DNA from 2 places in the Streptomyces achromogenes genome. Region 1 is predicted to be linked to the other one. Evidence: riboswitches for the same ligand, from Rfam matches in the RefSeq annotation. Region 1 holds a riboswitch; the other holds the start of a gene.
The links. A riboswitch is a leader RNA that binds a small molecule or an ion and turns the genes downstream of it on or off. The one in region 1 is predicted to bind glycine.
Positions count from the first base shown of each region.

Region 2: linked by a shared signal. The riboswitch ahead of gcvP (aminomethyl-transferring glycine dehydrogenase) and the one ahead of gcvT (glycine cleavage system aminomethyltransferase GcvT) in region 1 are both predicted to bind glycine.

Region 1 covers NZ_JAUSYH010000001.1:6,022,385-6,030,038, forward strand. Annotated here, with positions in the region: gene QF032_RS27150 (L-serine ammonia-lyase) at 1-76, opposite strand, end outside; gene glyA (serine hydroxymethyltransferase) at 133-1,395, opposite strand; gene gcvH (glycine cleavage system protein GcvH) at 1,410-1,787, opposite strand; gene gcvT (glycine cleavage system aminomethyltransferase GcvT) at 1,899-3,017, opposite strand; glycine riboswitch at 3,096-3,217, opposite strand; glycine riboswitch at 3,218-3,317, opposite strand; gene QF032_RS27170 (AAA family ATPase) at 3,459-4,178, shown strand; gene QF032_RS27175 (enhanced serine sensitivity protein SseB) at 4,273-5,067, shown strand; gene QF032_RS27180 (enhanced serine sensitivity protein SseB C-terminal domain-containing protein) at 5,240-5,995, shown strand; gene QF032_RS27185 (ABC transporter permease) at 6,523-7,521, shown strand; gene QF032_RS27190 (ABC transporter substrate-binding protein) at 7,580-7,654, shown strand, end outside.
Region 2 covers NZ_JAUSYH010000001.1:1,643,384-1,651,037, reverse strand. Annotated here, with positions in the region: gene QF032_RS07475 (DNA polymerase IV) at 1-384, shown strand, start outside; gene QF032_RS07470 (PRC-barrel domain-containing protein) at 421-792, opposite strand; glycine riboswitch at 903-998, shown strand; gene gcvP (aminomethyl-transferring glycine dehydrogenase) at 1,181-4,066, shown strand; gene QF032_RS07460 (TOBE domain-containing protein) at 4,117-4,536, opposite strand; gene QF032_RS07455 (TOBE domain-containing protein) at 4,600-4,995, opposite strand; gene QF032_RS07450 (extracellular solute-binding protein) at 5,437-6,732, shown strand; gene QF032_RS07445 (carbohydrate ABC transporter permease) at 6,739-7,654, shown strand, end outside.

The sequences.
Region 1 (7,654 bases):
CCCGCATCGGGCCGACCGTGTGGGAGCTGGACGGGCCGATGCCGATCGAGAACAGGTCGAAGACCGAGATGGCCACGGGAACTCCTCGAGAAAGGGCGGGGGCGCACGTCGTCGGGCGCCCCCACCAGGGAACTACTTGTTCAGGCCGGGGTACAGGGGGTGCTTGTGGGCGAGGGCGGTGACCCGGGCCTTGAGGGAGGCGGCGTCGTACGACGGCTTGAGGGTCTGCGCGATGACGTCGGCGACCTCGGCGAAGTCCTCGGCGGTGAAGCCGCGGGTGGCCAGGGCGGGGGTGCCGATGCGCAGACCCGAGGTGACCATCGGCGGGCGCGGGTCGTCGGGGACGGCGTTGCGGTTGACGGTGATGCCGACCTCGTGGAGGCGGTCCTCGGCCTGCTGTCCGTCCAGTGCCGAGGCGCGCAGGTCGACCAGGATGAGGTGGACGTCGGTGCCGCCGGACAGGACGTTCACGCCGGCCTCGCGGGCGTCCGGCGCGGTGAGGCGTTCGGCGAGGATCTTCGCGCCCTCGACCGTGCGGGCCTGGCGCTCCTTGAAGTCCTCGCTCGCGGCCACCTTGAAGGAGACGGCCTTGGCGGCGATGACGTGCTCCAGGGGGCCGCCCTGGAAGCCGGGGAAGACGGAGGAGTTCAGCTTCTTGGCGAACTCCTTCTTCGCGAGGATGATGCCGCCGCGGGGGCCGCCGAGGGTCTTGTGGGTGGTGGAGGTGACGACGTCGGCGTACTCCACCGGGTTCGGGTGGAGACCGGCCGCGACCAGGCCCGCGAAGTGGGCCATGTCGACCCACAGGAACGCCTCGACCGCGTCGGCGATGCGGCGGAACTCGGCGAAGTCGAGCTGCCGGGGGTAGGCGGACCAGCCCGCGATGATGACCTTCGGGCGGTGCTCCTTGGCCAGGCGCTCGACCTCCGCCATGTCGACCAGGCCGGCGTCGTCGACGTGGTAGGCGACCACGTCGAACTGCTTGCCGGAGAAGTTGAGCCGCATGCCGTGGGTGAGGTGGCCGCCGTGGGCAAGATCGAGACCGAGGATGGTGTCGCCGGGCTGGGCGAGGGCGAACAGCGCGGCCTGGTTCGCCGAGGCGCCGGAATGCGGCTGGACGTTGGCGTACTCGGCGCCGAAGAGGTCCTTGAGGCGGTCGATGGCGATCTGCTCGGTGACGTCGACGTGCTCGCAGCCGCCGTAGTAGCGGCGGCCGGGGTAGCCCTCGGCGTACTTGTTGGTCAGGACCGAGCCCTGGGCCTCCATGACCGCGAGCGGCGCGAAGTTCTCCGAGGCGATCATCTCGAGCGTGGACTGCTGGCGGTGCAGTTCGGCGTCGACCGCGGCCGCGATCTCCGGGTCGAGCTCGTGCAGGGACGTGTTCAGGACGGACATGCGACTACGACTCCTCAGCCGGCGGTGTAGGCGGTGTACTCGTCGGCGGAGAGCAGATCGTCCGGCTCGCCCGTGACGCGTACCTTGAACAGCCACCCGCCCTCGAAGGGGGCGGAGTTCACCAGCGCCGGGTCGTCGACGACGTCCTGGTTGACCTCGGTGATCTCACCGGAGACCGGGGCGTACAGCTCGCTGACCGACTTGGTCGACTCCAGCTCGCCGCAGGACTCGCCCGCGGCCACCGTGGCGCCGGCCTCCGGGAGCTGGACGAAGACCACGTCACCGAGCGCGTTGGCCGCGTGCTCCGTGATGCCGACCGTCGAGACGCCGTCCTCGGCGACCGACAGCCACTCGTGCTCCTTGCTGTAACGCAGCTGCTGGGGGTTGCTCATGGCCTGAATTCTCCTGTACGCGGGGGAGTGCTGATGAAGGGGGGACGGTCCCGGGCACGGGTGAGCAGCGCGAAGGTGCGCGGTGTCACCTGCGGCCCGGGGGCCCAGTGTCTACTTCTGGCGCTTGTAGAAGGGCAGCGCCACGACCTCGTACGGCTCGTGACTGCCCCGGATGTCCACGCCCACGCCCGGGGTGCCCGGCGCGGCGTGCGCGGCGTCGACGTACGCCATCGCGATCGGCTTGCCCAGCGTCGGGGACGGCGCCCCGGAGGTGACCTCGCCGATCACCTCGCCGCCCGAAACGACGGCGTACCCGGCGCGCGGTACGCGGCGGCCCTCGGCGACCAGGCCGACCAGGACGCGCGGCGGCTGCCGCTCGGCCAGCGCCGCCGCCTCGGCGAGCGCCGCACGCCCGACGAAGTCGCCCTCCTTCTCGAACTTCACCACGCGCCCGAGGCCCGCGTCGAAGGGGGTGAGGGAGAGGCTCAGCTCGTGCCCGTACAGCGGCATGCCCGCCTCCAGGCGCAGCGTGTCCCGGCAGGACAGACCGCAGGGGACCAGCCCGACGCCCTCGCCGGCCTTGGTCAGCGCCTGCCACAGCTCGACGGCGTGCTCCGGCTTCACGAACAGCTCGAAGCCGTCCTCGCCGGTGTAGCCGGTGCGCGCGATGAGCGCGGGGACGCCGGCGACGGTGCCCGGCAGGCCCGCGTAGTACTTCAGGCCTTCCAGGTCGGCGTCGGTGAGGGCCGTGAGGATGCCGGGGGACTCAGGCCCCTGGACGGCGATCAGGGCGTAGGCGTCACGGTCGTCGCGGACCTCGACGTCGAACTCCTCGGCCAGGTTGCCCAACTCGTTCAGGACGTTCTGAGCGTTGGAGGCGTTGGAGACGATCATGTACTCGGCCTCGGCCAGCCGGTACACGATGAGGTCGTCGAGGATGCCGCCGTCCTCGGCGCAGATCATGGTGTAGCGGGCGCGGCCCACGCCCACCGCGGCGAGGTCGCCCACCAGGGCGAAGTTCAGGAACTCGGCCGCCTCCGGGCCGGTCACCGTGATCTCGCCCATGTGCGAGAGGTCGAAGAGCCCGGCCCGGGTGCGGACGGCGAGATGCTCGTCGCGTTCGGAGCCGTAGCGCAGGGGCATGTCCCAGCCGGCGAAGTCGGTCATCGTCGCGCCGAGCGAGCGATGCAGGGCGTCGAGCGCGGTGTGACGGGGTGCGGTACTGCTCATCGGTCGTTCGTCTCCCAAGGCGACGGGGCCCCTCCCGCGCGAACGTGAGCCGGGCGCGTGGGGGGACGGCGAGGTCGTTCCTCCCCATCTGTCATCGGAACCTGAGAGGTTCGCCATGACCACCGCTGCGAGCGGGGGCGGGACATGGCTTGCACCGTGGGTGGGACCGCCGGCGACGGCGGCCCGCTTTTCAGATGTGCCTCGCCCGCGCGGTAACGGGGCCTGAGAGATTCAAGGGAGGGACTTGCTCCTTCGGCGCCCCAGCGGAACTGCTGCTGAGGACTCTCCCGCGCGGATTCAAACGGCCGGTATGCAGTTGGCGCGGCCATCATCGCACGGCCCGCCCCCGTCGTGGCAGGCCGGATCTGTAACCGGCTTGTGTCGCTATGCGCACGAAAACGCGAGGCGCCGCGCATTACCTTCTCTTTACGCTCGACGGGGATGAGCACTATCTGGCCCCAGGGGAGGACGATCACGGTGAAGAGGACGACCTCGGCGAGGACCACGGCCTTCGCGGCCGGCTCCGGGATCGCGCTGCCCGCGCAGCCCGGCGCCCGTACCCGGGAGGCGTGCTCCCGGCAGCCCGCGCCCGTCGTCCGCGATCTGCGCGAGCGGGCCGGCCGCAGTCCGCACGGCCTGCTCTTCGGCCCGCGTGACCTGGTCGTGGTCACCGGTCTGCCCGGCAGCGGCAAGTCCACCCTGATGAAGCGCGCGGTGCCCGGCGTGCGCATCGACTCCCAGGACACCCGCGACCGCTGGGACGCCCGGATGCCCCGCCTCCTGCCCTACGCCCTCTACCGGCCGCTGGTCCGCCTCGCCCACTACGCCGGACTGCGCCGGGCCCTGCGCGGCGGCGGGGGCGTCGTGGTGCACGACTGCGGCACCCAGGCCTGGGTCCGCGACTGGCTGGCCCGCGCGGCCCGCCGCCGCGGCGGCGCCCTGCACCTGATCGTTCTCGACGTCGGCGCGGACGCGGCCCTGCGGGGCCAGCGCGAGCGCGGCCGAGGCGTCTCGCGGTACGCGTTCCTGCGGCACCGCCGGGCCGCCGCCCGGCTCCTGCGGTCGGTGGAGAAGGGCCGGCTGCCCGAGGGGTGCGGCTCCGCGGTCCTGCTCGACCGGCCCGCCGCCGACGTCCTGCGGCGGATCGGCTTCACGGGCTGAGGTCCGTCGGCCTCACGGGCAGCGGCGGGGCCGTCGGCACCCGCTAGCCTTTCAGTCACAGCAGAGTGAGCGGTTCTTAGCAGGCGGTAGGCAGATGGACTTCCCCCCGGCGGACTTCCCCGCGGACTTCCCGGCGCAGGCGCACCCCCATTCGCACGGCGGATGGCCCGGCAACGAGCTGGAGGAGGTGCTCTCCGCCTCCCTCGGCATGCCGGGAGCCGGCGGCCGGATCGTGGAGGTGCTCGGCCGCAGCTTCGTCTGGGTGCCGCTCCCCGGCGGCGGCGGCCCGCACAGCGGCCCCCTCGACCTGCCCACGATGGAACTCGACGGCCAGGTGTACGTGCCGGTCTTCAGCTCCGAGGAGCAGTTCCGCCAGGTCGTCGGCTCGCACATGTCGTTCACCGTCGCGCCGGCCGTGGAGTTCGCGCGGGGGCTGCCGCCGCAGGCGGGCATCCTCGTCAACCCCGACGGCATGGTCGGCGTCCCGCTGCCGCCGCCCGCCGTGGCCGAGCTGTGCCGGGCCGGCCGCACCCCGCTGGACGGCCCGGCCACCGGCGGCCGGGTCCGCCTCTACGAGCCGGACTGGCAGGACGACCCGATGGACTTCCTGGCCGCGGCCTGCGCGGAGTTCGAGGCCGTCGGCGTGGTCCGCACCGCCCGCCGCTGCCTGGCCGCGATCGAGACGGCGGACCCGGTGATGTTCGTGGGCGTCGAGCTCTCCCAGTGGGAGGGCGACCTGCGCGCGCTGCCCCTGGAAGCCCTCGGCAGGGCCCTGACGACGGCGGCCGTGCCCTGGCCGGTCAACCTGGTCCTCCTCGACGTCGCCCAGGATCCGGTGGGCGACTGGATGAAGGAGCGGGTCCGCCCCTTCTACTCCAGGCTTCACTAGACAGGTCCTGGCCGTGGGGCCGGGAAGCGGGCCGTCCGGCGAGGCACGGGGCCCGCGCTCTCCTCTGCTCGACCGGGCGGAGCGCCTAAGCTGGACTCCGACGCGGGGCAACTTCTCGAAGGGGCGATAAAAAGTGAGCGCTGGCACTGCCGCGACCGGCTCGGTCGAGCACATGCTGCGCCAGGTCACGCCCGGGCGCTACGACACCTACGAGGCGCTCCTGCGCGCGCTCGCGACTTCCTCCTCGGGCCGGCTCTGGATGCTGCTGTGGCACGGGCAGGCCGGCTCCCCGGACGCCCAGTACGGCAACATGGAGGTCGAAGGGCACGGCTACGCGCCCTGTGTGACGTCCGCCCAGGAGCTCAGCGCCAGCGGCTGGAACCGGTCGTACGAGGTGGTCGACGGGCTGGACGTGGCCCGGACCCTCTTTCCCGACCACTACGGCCTCTGGCTGAACCCGCACGCCCCCGGCGGCGGCGTCGGCATCCCGTGGCTGGACCTGCGCCGGATCGCCACCGGCCTGGAGCGCCAGCCCGCCGGGCCGCTCCGGCTGTCCGAACCCGCCATCGAGATCTCGCAGTTCTACGCGCTGCTCGCGCAGAACGCCCACCGCGCCCAGGCGGTCCGCACATTGCGCCGGGCCTGGGTGCAGCCGGCGCTCGGCGCGCCCTACCTGGCCATCGGGCTGGACGTGTACGACTCCTCCCCGCCGGCCGTGGACGCCGTGCGGACGATGATGCAGCAGTCCATCGGCGCGGTGCCGGACGGGCTGCCGGTCTCCACGGTCGCGATGACCGACGACTACGACCCCGTCGTGATGTGGATGCGCGCCAACGCCCGCCCGTTCTACGACCGCGAGGCGCACGCCCCCGCTCCGGCCCAGGGACCGGGCAGCGGCTACGGCTTCCCGGGCCCGCGTCCCTACTGACCCGCACGCCCGCCCGACGGCACGCACGGCACGCTCGGTCACGGGTGCGGCCCGGTCACGAGGCCGGCGCGGTCACGAGGCCGGCCCGACCGCTGATCGGCCGGCCCGGCCGCTGATCGGCCGGCCCGGCCGCTGATCGCCCGTCAGACGCGCACGCGGCCTCGCGCCGGGGCCTGATGTGTTCCGGTTCTTCCGTGATGTGACGCCGGGCACACGTGAAGCGCGTGGTGCCGCTCTCCGGAAGTCGGACCGTGGCGTTCGGGTAACGGAATGTGCAGGTCGGCATCACGGTTACGCATACTTTCTCCGTCAGATCTGGCGTGTGATCGCGCATGCGTTGAAGACTCGCCTCTCAGACGCGAGGTCGTCGATCCTGTGAGCGAGTGCCCATCGGCAGCAATCCGGGGTCAACTGGACAGTTGGGCCGCACTCATCGGCGCCGGCCGCGTAGCAGGCAGTAAGTGAACCAAGCCGCCGACAGCGGCGGACAAAGGCCGGTCACCGCCGGCGAGAGGGGTCGGGTCACCGTGACCGCACCGATCGAGACCACCGGGTCGGCAACCGAGGTGCAGCCCGAGGCTGTACTCGCGGGTGTCGAGAAGGGGCAGATCGAGGGCCGTTCCCTGGGGCAGATCGCCTGGTCCCGCTTCAAGAAGGACAAGGTCGCCGTGGCCGGCGGGGTCATCGTGATCCTGCTGATCGTGCTCGCGCTCCTCTCGCGTCCGATCCAGGCCCTGTTCGGCCTGGACCCCAACGCCTTCAACCAGGACCTGATCGACCCCAACACGTCGATCCCCCAAGGGGACTTCGGCGGCATGAGCTGGGAGCACCCGCTCGGCGTGGACCCCAAGTTCGGGCGGGACATCGCCACCCGCATCCTCGAGGGCTCCTGGGTGTCGCTGGTCGTGGCCTTCGGGGCGACGATCCTGTCGAACACCATCGGCGCGGTCCTCGGCGTGGTCGCCGGCTACTACGGCGGGCGGGTCGACTCGATCATCAGCCGGCTGATGGACACGTTCCTCGCCTTCCCCCTCCTGCTCTTCGCCATCGCCATCTCCGCCACGCTGCAGGGCGGCGCGTTCGGCATGGAGGGTCTGCCGCTCCACATCAGCGTGCTCATCTTCGTCATCGGCTTCTTCAACTGGCCTTATCTGGGACGCATCGTCCGGGGCCAGACGCTGGCCCTGCGGGAACGCGAGTTCGTGGACGCGTCGCGGGGGATGGGCGCAAGGGGGCCGTACATCCTGTTCCGGGAGCTGCTGCCCAACCTGGTCGGCCCGATCATCGTCTACTCGACGCTGCTCATCCCGACCAACATCCTCTTCGAGGCCAGCCTGAGCTTCCTGGGCGTCGGCATCCAGCCCCCGCAGGCGTCGTGGGGCGGCATGCTCAAGGAGGCGGTCACCTACTACCAGGTCGATCCGCAGTTCATGATCGTGCCCGGTCTCGCCATCTTCGTGACCGTGCTGGCGTTCAACCTGCTCGGCGACGGTCTCCGTGACGCTCTCGACCCGCGCAGCCGCTGACGTGCAGCCGCAGCGAGAGTCCGACAGATTTCCATCAACAAAGGGGAAGCAGACCATCATGCGAAGGTCAGGGCTGGCCGCGATTGCGGCCATCGGCAGTGTGAGCCTGTTGCTCGCCGGTTGCAGCAAGGCC
Region 2 (7,654 bases), 4.4 Mb from region 1:
CAGGAGGACCTGTTCGCGCAGGCCGCGGAGGCGCGGGCGGACGAGTCCGCGGCCGGGCCCGTGGAGGAGCCCGCCGCCGAGGAGTCGGCGCCGGCCCACGCCGCTGTCCACGCCGAGCATCAGTGGCGTCCGGGGCACGACGTGCGGCATGCCGAGCTCGGACACGGGTGGGTGCAGGGCAGTGGGCTGGGCCGGGTCACGGTGCGGTTCGAGACGCCGGAGTCGGAGCCGGGCCGGGTGCGCACGTTCCGCACCGACGATCCGCGGTTGGCTCCGGCGGACCCGCTGCCGCTGGTGCGGCGAAGACCGGGAGAGGACGAGGAGGCGGAGGCGGCGGGCGGCACGCGGGAACTCTCGGTGGCGCCGGACAGCGGCACGGAGTGAGGCTGTCCGAGGTTCAGGAGCTGTCGGCTGCGGGAGTCAGCTTTCGTCCGTGCCCGCCAGACGGCCGAAATCGTGGTCGGGCAGCGGGGGAGGGGCCGCCACGTCCAGACCGTAGTGGTGGTAGAGCTGGAGTTCCTGCTCCGGGGAGAGATGGCGGCCCACGCCGAAGTCGGGGGCGTCCTTGATCAGCGCGCGGTCGAACGGGATGTGCAGGGTCCCCTCGACCAGCTCGCTGGGCTCCAGGGGGACGAAGGCGTCACGGGAGAACAGGCCCGTGCGGATGGCGGCCCACTCCGGTACACCGGTCGCGTCGTCGAGGTAGACCTCGTCGACGGTGCCTATCTTCGCCCCGTTGCGGTCGAACGCCTTGCGGCCGATCAGGTTGCGCGGATCGATGTCGGTCTGCACGGGCCCTCCTCTTGGTCGCAGCTCGTCCGTAAGGACTACAAAAGAGCACATCGGGGCGAGCGGCCACTCGAGAGGCCCGTTGACCTCGCTGGTAGTCTGACAAAGGCTGCTGACCCCGTGCGGGAGAGTCCTCCGGAGACCACCGGAGGCGCCGAAGGAGCAAATCCTCCCCGGAATCTCTCAGGCTCACGTACCGCACGGACGAGGTCACTCTGGAAAGCAGGGCGGGTGCCGACGGCGTCGACGGTGTCCGCTCTCACCGACGGTGAAAGCCGGTCGTCCGCTGGCGGCCGGTGAAGCTCTCAGGTTGAGATGACAGAGGGGGAGGCCGTCCGGGTACCCGCCGTGGTGACCCTCGAAGGTCGTGTCAGACCAGGAGGCCTCCGTAATGACCGCCCACCGCATTCCGCTCTCCGAGCTCGAGCAGGGAATCCCCTTCGAGCAGCGCCACATCGGGCCCGACCACGAGGCGATGGCCAAGATGCTCGCGCACGTCGGCTACGGCTCGCTCGACGAGCTCACCGCCGCCGCGGTCCCTGACGTGATCAAGAACGCCGACGCGCTGGACCTGCCGGGCGCCCGCACCGAGGCCGAGGTGCTGGCCGAGCTGCGCTCGCTGGCCGACCGCAACCAGGTGCTCGCCCCGATGATCGGCCTCGGCTACTACGGCACCTTCACGCCGCCCGTCATCCTGCGCAACGTCATGGAGAACCCGGCCTGGTACACCGCCTACACGCCGTACCAGCCGGAGATCTCCCAGGGCCGGCTGGAGGCGCTGCTGAACTTCCAGACGATGGTCGCCGACCTGACGGGTCTGCCGACCTCGGGCGCGTCGCTGCTCGACGAGGGCACGGCGGCCGCCGAGGCGATGGCGCTGTCACGGCGTATGGGGAAGAACAAGAAGGGCCTCTTCCTCATCGACGCGGACGCGCTGCCGCAGACCATCGCCGTGATCGAGACGCGTGCCGAGCCGACCGGCGTCGAGGTCGTCGTCGCCGATCTGAGCGGCGGCATTCCGGCGGAGATCGCGGAGCGCGAGATCAACGGCGTGCTCGTCCAGTACCCCGGTGCGTCCGGCGCCGTGCGGGACCTGAAGGCGCTCATCGACCAGGCGCACGGGCTCGGCGCGCTCGTCACCGTCGCCGCGGACCTGCTCGCGCTGACGCTGCTGAAGTCGCCCGGTGAGCTGGGTGCGGACATCGCGGTCGGCACCACCCAGCGGTTCGGTGTGCCGATGGGCTTCGGGGGGCCGCACGCCGGCTACATGGCGGTGCACGAGAAGTTCGCGCGGAGCCTGCCCGGCCGTCTCGTGGGCGTGTCCGTGGACGCGGACGGGAACAAGGCCTACCGGCTCGCACTGCAGACGCGTGAGCAGCACATCAGGCGCGAGAAGGCGACGAGCAACATCTGCACGGCGCAGGTGCTGCTGGCGGTGATGGCCGGGATGTACGCGGTCTACCACGGCCCCGACGGGCTGCGCGCGATCGCCCGGCGCACGCACCGGTACGCCGCGATCATCGCCGCGGGGCTCGAGGCCGGGGGCGTCGAGGTGGTGCACGGGGCGTACTTCGACACGCTGACCGTGCGGGTGCCCGGGAAGGCCGCCGAGGCCGTCGCCGCCGCGCGGGACCGCGGGGTCAACCTGCACCTCGTCGATGCCGACCGGGTGGCGCTCTCCTGTGACGAGACCACCGCGCGTGCCCAGGTCGCCGCGGTCTGGGCGGCCTTCGGCGTGGACGGCGACATCGAGTCGCTCGACGCGGCCGTCGAGGACGCCCTGCCCGCCGGACTGCTGCGGACCGACGACATCCTCACCCACCCCGTCTTCCAGCGGCACCGGTCCGAGACCGCGATGCTGCGCTACCTGCGCAGGCTGGCCGACCGGGACTACGCGCTCGACCGGGGCATGATCCCGCTGGGCTCGTGCACCATGAAGCTCAACGCCACCACCGAGATGGAGCCGGTCACCTGGCCCGAGTTCGGGCAGCTGCACCCCTTCGCCCCCGCCGAGCAGGCCCAGGGCTACCTGACGCTCATCCGGGAGCTCGAGGAGCGGCTCGCGGAGGTCACCGGGTACGACAAGGTGTCCCTGCAGCCGAACGCCGGGTCGCAGGGGGAGCTGGCCGGGCTGCTCGCCGTCCGCGGGTACCACCGGGGCAACGGCGACGCGCAGCGCACCGTGTGCCTCATCCCGTCCTCCGCGCACGGCACGAACGCGGCGAGCGCCGTGATGGCCGGCATGAAGGTCGTCGTCGTGAAGACCGCCGAGGACGGCGAGATCGACGTCGAGGACCTGCGGGCGAAGATCGAGCAGTACCGGGACGAGCTGTCGGTGCTGATGATCACCTACCCGTCCACGCACGGCGTGTTCGAGGAGCACGTCGCCGACATCTGCGCGCAGGTGCACGAGGCCGGCGGGCAGGTGTACGTCGACGGCGCCAACCTCAACGCGCTCGTCGGGCTCGCCAAGCCGGGGCACTTCGGCGGCGACGTCTCGCACCTGAACCTGCACAAGACGTTCTGCATCCCGCACGGCGGTGGCGGCCCGGGCGTCGGGCCGGTGGCCGTCCGGTCGCACCTGGCGCCGTATCTGCCCAACCACCCGCTGCAGCCCGCCGCAGGGCCGGAGACCGGCGTGGGGCCGATCTCGGCGGCGCCGTGGGGCTCCGCGGGCATCCTGCCGATCTCCTGGGCGTACGTGCGGCTGATGGGCGGTGAGGGCCTCAAGCGGGCCACGCAGGTGGCGGTGCTGAGCGCCAACTACGTCGCCAAGCGCCTGGAGCCGCACTACCCGGTGCTCTACAACGGGCCGGGCGGGTTGGTGGCGCACGAGTGCATCATCGACCTGCGGCCGTTGACCAGGGCGACCGGTGTGACGGTGGACGACGTGGCCAAGCGGCTCATCGACTACGGCTTCCACGCGCCGACGATGTCGTTCCCGGTGGCGGGGACGCTGATGATCGAGCCGACCGAGTCCGAGGACCTGATCGAGCTCGACCGGTTCTGCGACGCGATGATCGCGATTCGCGCGGAGATCGAGAAGGTCGGCGCGGGCGTGTGGCCGGCCGACGACAACCCGCTCGCCGGCGCCCCGCACACCGCGGCCGCGCTCGGCGGCGAGTGGGCGCACGCGTACGCGCGTGAGGAGGCGGTCTTCCCCGCCGGGGTGTCCGCCGCCGACAAGTACTGGCCGCCGGTGCGCCGTGTCGACCAGGCCTTCGGCGACCGCAACCTCGTCTGCTCGTGCCCGCCGCTGGACGCGTACGAGGACTGAGCCGGAGCGCGTGTGGGCCCCGTCCGTCGTGGACGGGGCCCCTCGCCGTTCTACGCCGTCGCCAGGGACACCTCGGTCGACTTGATCAGCGCGATGACGTCGGAGCCCACGAACAGACCGAGGTCGGTGGCCGCCTCCCTGGTGATGGCCGCGGTGAGTTCGCCGTCGTCCACCCTGATCCGCACGGCGGCCATGACCGCGCCGAGGGTGAGGCCGGTGATCGTGCCGGGCAACCGGTTGCGGATGGAGAGGCCGGCGACCTGGCCGGTGGAGAGAGAGACCTCCGTCGACTTCACCAGGGCGTGGACGGCGGCACCGGGTGCGAGGGCGAGTTGCTCCGAGGCCTCCAGGGTGATGGCCGCCGTGAGGTGCTGCCCGCCGTCGAGGCGGATCTTCACGAGGGCCATGACCTGGCCGGGGTGGACTGCGGTGACGGTGCCGGGAAGCTGGTTGCGGATGCTCAAGGTCATGGGCGTCAACGGTACGGCCCCAAGGGTTTTTTGGTGCGGATGACCGCTTTGTGCCGCCCCTGGTCACGCTCGGTCGATGTGTACGTTTGTCGACTTCACGCGGGCCGTCGCCTCCATGCCGACCTCGAGTCCGAGTTCCTCGACCGCCTCCCGCGTCAGCAGGGAGACCAGGCGGTGCGGGCCGGCCTGGATCTCCACCTGGGCGGCCACGTCACCCAGTTTGATCGCGGTGACGATGCCGGGGAAGGCGTTGCGGACCGAGGTGTGGGGGGTCTCGTCCTCCGTGCCGTCAGATCGGGCGAGTTCCACGCAGAAGGCGGCGAGGGCCTTGCCGTCCACCAGGCGTCGTCCGGTCTCGTCGCGATGGGTCGCCACGCGGCCGGCGTCCGCCCAGCGGCGCGCGGTGTCGGGGCTGACGCCCAGCAGTCGTGCCGCCTGGCCGATCGTGTAGCTCTGCATGCGGTCACGATAGGGCCGGGAGGCGGCATGGCGGACCGCGGGGGACGGCCTGGCGGGTGCCGGGCGGCATGACGGGGCGGGCGTCGGTCGGTGCCGCGGCGGCGCGGTGTCTCGGTGCCTGACTGCCCGCCCGGTCCGGGGTGGCGAGCCGGAGGGGATCCGGTCGGGGTCGGCTTCCGCCGTGGCCTTCCGGCCCTCGCCCCGTGCCGGGAAGGCTGATCTCGGCCAAGGTGTCGCGTCGGTCTCCACTTCGTAACGTTCGCCGCTTGATCCGAATGTTTCGCTCCCGCTGGAAGCCTCCTCGAGTGGTCCTTCGTGAACAGGCCACCGGATTCTCTGTGTTCAAGGGGTTGCCACCCGTCGGAGGGTGTCTCTAGGGTGCGGCAGCAGCGAACCTTTCTGGATCTGGTTCGAAACTTTCGATCTCTCAAGGAGCGCATGATGGGCGACCCGGCACTCTCCCGCCGAGGCTTCCTGGCGGCCTCCGCCGCGGCCGGTCTGGGCATGACGGCACTGAGCGCCTGCGGCGGCGACTCGGACGGGGGGTCGTCGTCGGGGACGACCACCATCGAGTGGTGGAACATCTCCACCACCCAGCCGACCAAGGACGTGTGGGCCGCCTTGGCCAAGAAGTTCGAGGCGCAGAACCCCAAGGTGAAGGTGAAGATCGTCCAACTGGAGAACGACGCCTACAAGTCGAAGATGACGGCGCTGACCGCTTCCGGGAAGCTCCCCGACATCTTTCACACCTGGGGCGGCGGGGTCCTGAAGCAGCAGGTCGACGCGGGGCTGGTCGAGAACCTCACGGAACGCACGAAGGACTGGGGGGAGAGCCTGCTCTCCGTCGCCCGCCAGCCGTACCTGCTCGGCGACAAGGCGTACGGCATACCGTTCGACATCGGCATGATCGGGTTCTGGTACAACAAGGCCCTCTTCAAGCAGGCCGGCATCCCCGCGCCGCCCACCACCTGGAGCGGCTTCCTCGACGCCGTGCGCAAGCTGAAGGCCGCCGGGATCACCCCGCTCGCCCTCGCCGGCAAGGAGAAGTGGCCCGGCATGTACTACTGGGCCTACCTCGCGATGCGCACCGCCGGAGTCGACGCCCTGCAGAAGGCCGGGGACGACAAGGACTTCACCGGGGACGGATTCGTCCAGGCCGGACAGCACCTCCAGGACCTCGTCGATCTGCAGCCGTTCCAGAAAGGCTTCCTCGGCGCCGCGTACTCCAGTCCCACCGGTCAGGCCGCGGCCGTCGGCAACGGCAAGGCGGCGATGGAGCTCATGGGCCAGTGGGCGCCGGTCGTTGAGGCCGACGCGGGCAAGGGGCTCGGCGCGAACCTCGGCTTCTTCCCGTTCCCGGCGGTCGAGGGCGGCAAGGGCGTGATCACCGAGGTGTTCGGCGGTGGCGGCGGGCACGCGCTGCGCAAGGACGCCCCGCAGGCGGCCGTCGACTTCCTGAAGTTCTTCGCCTCCGCCGCCACGGACACCGAACTCGTCAAGAAGACCGGGGTGCTGCCCGTCGTCCCGGCCGCCGAGAGCGCCCTGACCGACCCGAACATCAAGGCCGTGCAGGCGCAGCTGAAGGGCGCCACCGGATTCCAGCTCTACCTCGACCAGGCGTACGCGCCCGCCCTCGGCCAGGAGGTCAACGACAGCGTCGCCGCTCTGATCGCCGGTTCGAAATCGCCCCAGCAGGTCAGCCAGTCGATCACCAAGGTCGCGAAGGAAGAGCAGTAGCCGGCGATGACCTCCACCTTCCTCCCGGACAAGCGCAGCGGTCCGGACGTCGAGCCCGCGCCGCCCGCCGTCGTCGCGGGCCGTGCGCGGGCCCGCCGACGGGCCCTGCACTGGCTCACCGCCGTCGGCTTCCAGGTGCCCGCGCTGGTGCTGTTCGGCACGCTCGTGCTGCTGCCGATGCTGTTCGCGGTGTACGCCGCGTTCTTCCGCTGGGGCGGCTTCGGCATGCCCGAGAACTTCGTCGGCGGCGACAACTTCACCCGGCTCTTCAAGGACCCGGTGTTCCTCGGCGACCTCTGGCGCTGTCTGCTCCTGGTCGGCCTCTCGCTCCTGCTGCAACTGCCGTTCGCGCTGGCTCTCGCCGTCGCGCTGAACCAGAAGATCCGCGGCCGGGCCGTCTACCGGATGCTGTTCTTCGCGCCGTACATCCTCTCCGAGGCGATCACCGGCGTGCTGTTCAGCATGATCTTCGCGCCGGACGACGGCCTGGCCGACCACGTGCTGGGCGCCGTCGGACTGGACGGGGCGGGCGGGCAGTGGTTCTCCGATCCCTCCACCGTCATGGCCACCCTCTTCCTGGTCATGACGTGGAAGTACTTCGGCTTCCACATGATGCTCTACCTCGCCGGACTCCAGTCCATCCCGGCCGAGTTGACGGAGGCCGCGCTGATCGACGGAGCGGGGCCCTGGCAGCGCTTCCGCAACGTGACGCTGCCGCTGCTCGCGCCGACCCTGCGGATCAGCGTCTTCCTGTCGGTCATCGGCGCGGTCCAGCTCTTCGACCTGGTGTGGGTCGTCACCGCGGGCGGCCCCGACCACCACTCCGAGACGATGGCCGTGACCATGTTCCAGTACGGCTTCAAGCGCTACCAGGTCGGCTACGCCAGCGCGATCAGCGTCGTCATGTTCGGCATCTGCCTCG